Regions from separate parts of the Ruminiclostridium josui JCM 17888 genome, predicted to be linked through region 1. Evidence: predicted binding sites of a transcription regulator. Region 1 holds the regulator's gene; the other holds the start of a gene.
The links. The regulator Rex, encoded in region 1, represses fermentation and respiration genes when NADH is low (regulators of the CRP and FNR family bind a similar motif). The targets are predictions, from matches to a motif close to ATTGTTAANNNNTTAACAAT.
Positions count from the first base shown of each region.

Region 1 (2,415 bases):
AATTATCACATAAAATAAAAAAAGGTAGTATATTGACAGATGTAGCCAGTACCAAAGGAGAATTGCACAATTACATTGATGGCCTTGCAAACCCTCCCCTATTTGTAGGAGGACACCCTATGGCCGGAACAGAAAAATCAGGCTATACAAATTCACTAGCTCATATGTTTGAAAATGCTTATTATGTTTTGACCCCCACAAAGGGCTCTAATGACGATGCAATAAATACTTTACAAGAATTGTTAAGGAAAATAGGCGCCATACCTATTGTGGTTTCCTCCCCTGAACACGATACAGTCACAGGATGCATAAGCCATGTCCCTCATATCATAGCTTCCGCACTGGTGTCCCTTGCAAAAAATAACGAAAACAGTCAAGGCCTTATAAAGCTCCTTGCAGCAGGAGGATTCAAGGATATTACCAGAATTGCATCTTCAAATCCTTCTATGTGGGAAGACGTTGTTATAAGTAACGGGCCTGTAGTTGTAAAGCTTTTAGAGGATTTTAAACTTATAGTTGACGGTATGATAGACAATATCAAATTGGGCAAAAATAAAGAAATATATAGCTTTTTTGATAATGCGAAAGCCTTTAGAGACGGTTTTTCCAATACTGCTACCGGTCTGCTTCCAAAGCAATTTGAGCTTATCGTAGATGTTACCGATGAGCCCGGAATTATAGGAAAAATAGCAACTCTACTGGGCAATAACGGAATAAACATTAAAAATATAAATGTATCCAACAGCCGAGAGTATGAACAGGGATGCCTTAAAATTACCCTATCTGATCAGGAAAACACAGATAAAGCCTTTGAAATTCTAGAAGCTTCTTCATACATGGTATTCAGAAAAGACTAGCTTATTTTCGACACACAAAAGCCGACATATAATCAAATGTCGGCTTATTATTATTCTCTTTCAAACTTGTCATTTAATTTATATCCAAGAACCATAAGGCTGTCACTCAGATGTACGTTTTCCACTATTACATCATATGGAATTTTTAAATCCATAGGTGAGAAATTCCATAATCCCTTTACTCCCAATCTGGCAACTCTGTCAGCAACAGTAGCTGTCTCTTTGTATGGAACACAAAGCATGGCAATATCAACGGGGTTATGTAGTATAAACTCCTCAAGCAAATCAAGACTCATAACCTCAAGATTTTTGAGTTTTTTACCTATTACTTCAGGATTGACATCAAAAATTCCAATTACTTTGAATCCTCTTTTCATAAAATTCTCATAATTGGATAATGCCTGTCCCATATTTCCTGCACCAATTATAATACAATAAAAGGTTTTGTTAATACCTAGTATATTACCTATTTCATTATATAAAGACTCTACATTGTATCCATATCCCTGCTGTCCAAAACCGCCAAAACAATTTAAGTCTTGTCTTATCTGAGAAGCAGTTATTCCCATACGGCTACTTAGCTCTTTAGAAGACACTCTCTTAATACCAAGTTCAAGTAAGTAATTCAAGTATCTATGATAACGGGGAAGTCTTTTTATTACAGCCATGGAAATTTTCTTTGAAGCCATTAAAATCTTCACCTCATAATTATTAGTGTTGGTATTATATCATCTTCGTTATTTTATTGTCAATATCAGTCTGCCTCTATAACAACATTTCCTCTTATTTATATTAACATGTTAATGGGGTTTTATACTTATTTATATACTTGTTTAATGTATAAAATAGGTTAGTGTACCACTGCTAATTGTGATAAAATAGTACTTGTGTCATTTACAAAAGATTTTAAAGGAGAAATTTTAATGAAAGTTTTGCACTTAATCGGTGGAGGGGATGTTGGAGGAGCTAAAGTGCACGTTCTGTCACTTGTAAAGGAACTTACTTCTAATATAGATGTTACTCTTCTTAGCCTCAGACCGGGAGCCTTTGCAGATGAAGCCCGTGAAATGGGGATAAATGTAAAAGTAATAAAGTCCTCAAATATTATTGCAGATATACGCAACGCAATACAATTTGTTAAAAATAACAACTTTGATATTATTCATTCGCATGGTGCCAAGGCAAATATTTTTGCCTATGCTATAAAAAAAGCTTGTCATATACCAGTAATTACAACAATGCACAGCGACTATAAACTTGATTACCTCCAAAGTCTGCCTAAAAGACTTTCTATAGGGTTATTTAATTCATTGGTACTTCGCAGTCTGGATTATTATATTGTGGTTACTTCTGCTTTTAGAAAAATGCTTGTAGACAGAGGATTTGACACAAATTCAATATATACAATTCTTAACGGAATAGATTTTGATAAAAAACTCAATGACTATTCAAGGGAAGAATTTGCCTCAAAATACAAAATACAATTAAATGAAAAGGATATACTTGTAGGAATAGCAGCAAGATTGACTCCCGTTAAAGGTATTAATACCCTGTTAGA
Region 1 is NZ_JAGE01000001.1:1,285,707-1,288,121, forward strand. Features, by position in the region: gene K412_RS0106005 (prephenate dehydrogenase) at 1-857, shown strand, start outside; gene K412_RS0106010 (redox-sensing transcriptional repressor Rex) at 908-1,546, opposite strand; gene csaB (polysaccharide pyruvyl transferase CsaB) at 1,781-2,415, shown strand, end outside.

Region 2 (2,415 bases), 180 kb from region 1:
TGGGTCTGGAGCTACGTCAAAGAAAGTATGATGCTTGATATTCATATCGTCCAAAAGATTTGTTACAGCTTTAGTATATCCGTTGTTGTAAAGGAATGAGTCTGTAACTATGAATGCTCTTTGCTTATTCAGCTCTGTCTTGAGTTCTCTTAATGCAACACCAAGGCATCCTTTCTTAAAATAAACTTTTTCAGGTGCTCTGAACCACAGCATATTCTCTCTCCTCTCGGCAACAGTCTTAATATTAAGCAGATGCTTTACTCCGACATTTTCTGATACGGAGTTACCGCCCCATGAACCGCAGCCAAGGGTAAGTGACGGAGCAAGTTTAAAGTTGTAGAGGTCCCCGATTCCTCCCTGTGCAGATGGTGTATTTATAACAATTCTGCAAGTCTTCATTCTTGCAGTGAATTTATCAAGTTTATCCTTGCAGTTTACAGTATCAATATATAATGAAGCAGTGTGACCAAAACCTCCATCTGCTATAAGTTTTTCAGCCTTTAATAAAGCATCATCAAAGCTTTTGGCCTTGTACATAGCAAGTACCGGTGAAAGTTTTTCATGTGCGAAAGCTTCTGATAATTCTAGTGACTCAACTTCTCCTACCAATATCTTTGTTTCTGCCGGGACATCTATACCTGCCATTTTTGCAATAGTATGAGCTGACTGACCAGCGATTTTAGCATTTAATGCACCGTTAATTAATATAATTTCTCTTACCTTTTGAGTTTCTTCCTTATTAAGCATGTATGCGCCTCTGAGAACAAACTCTTTTTTAACTTCATTATATATATTATCTAAAACAATTACTGACTGCTCAGAAGCACAAATCATACCATTGTCAAATGTTTTAGAAACAATAACCGAGCTTACTGCAGTCTTAATATCTGCACTTTCATCAATTATTGCAGGTACGTTACCTGGTCCAACACCTATCGCCGGCTTTCCTGATGAGTATGCAGCCTTAACCATACCTGGTCCGCCTGTAGCAAGTATTATATCCGCTTCCTTCATAACTCTTTCGGAAAGCTCTATTGTAGGCTCATCAATCCAACCGATGATTCCCTTTGGTGCACCTGCTGCAACAGCTGCTTCCAATATAATATTTGCTGCCTCAATAGTACATTTCTTTGCTTTTGGATGTGGTGAGAATATAATTCCATTTCTTGTTTTCAATGCGATAAGTGCCTTAAAAATAGCGGTAGAAGTTGGGTTTGTGGATGGTACTATAGCTGCCACAACACCTAAAGGTTCAGCTATCTTTGTTATTCCGAAAGCTTCATCACGTTCAATAACACCGCAGGTTTGTGTGTCCTTATATGCATTGTAAATGTATTCTGCTGCATAATGGTTTTTTATTACTTTATCTTCTACAATACCCATTCCTGTTTCAGCATAAGCCATTTTAGCAAGAGGAATTCTCTTTTTATTAGCAGCAAGTGAAGCAGCTAGAAATATTTTGTCAACCTGTTCCTGTGTGAATGTTGAATATTCTTGCTGGGCCTTCTTTACCTCTGCTAGCTTTTCCAGCAGAGTGTCTACACTATTTACTACCAAATTTTTCTTAGCCATAATAAGTCACCCTCCATTTTCTTGAATTCAAAAATTGATTTAATTCTAAACCACCAACTAAATGTTTATAATTTGTTGCTTTTTTAACATTTCATCCTTAAGCTCTTATTTACAATGTTAATTATTTAACAATTAAGTTGTAACTCTTTGTTAATTAATTGTCAATGTTTTTTTGATTTTTTTTTAACAATCTTTAAAGTTAATGAATTAAGGTAATTTGTTACAAAAATCATTTATATAATGTCAGAATATTATCGAATAATAATGATTTGAATATTTATACTTTTTTTGTATAATATATGACATAGTTATTGATAATTTTAGCAATGGCTAATGAATAGTAAAGTGAGGTTATTCAATTGAGTATATTAAATGAAATTTCTCAAGCATTGCAGTCAGGCAAAGCCAAAGTTGTCAAAGAATTAGTTCAAAAAGCTATTGACGAAGGTTTATCAGCTACTGAAATTTTAAATAGCGGCTTGTTGGATGGAATGTCTGTTATTGGTGAAAAGTTTAAAAATGATGAAATTTACGTTCCTGATGTACTGATAGCTGCAAGAGCTATGAATGCCGGTACCGATATTCTCAAACCACTTCTTGTTTCCAGCGGTGCAAAGGCTGTAGGAAAGGTTGTTATAGGAACAGTATTTGGTGATCTTCATGACATCGGTAAAAATTTGGTTAAGATGATGCTGGAAGGAAGAGGTTTGGAAGTTGTTGATTTAGGGGTAAATGTACCTGCACAGAAATTTATTGATATGGCAATTCAGGAAAATGCTCAAATAATATGTTGTTCTACTTTACTTACAACAACTATGCCTGAAATGGAAATGGTTGTTAATG
Region 2 is NZ_JAGE01000001.1:1,468,051-1,470,465, forward strand. Features, by position in the region: gene adhE (bifunctional acetaldehyde-CoA/alcohol dehydrogenase) at 1-1,572, opposite strand, end outside; gene K412_RS0106990 (cobalamin B12-binding domain-containing protein) at 1,932-2,415, shown strand, end outside.
Region 2: the regulator Rex is predicted to act here: its motif matches at 1,686-1,705, upstream of adhE (bifunctional acetaldehyde-CoA/alcohol dehydrogenase).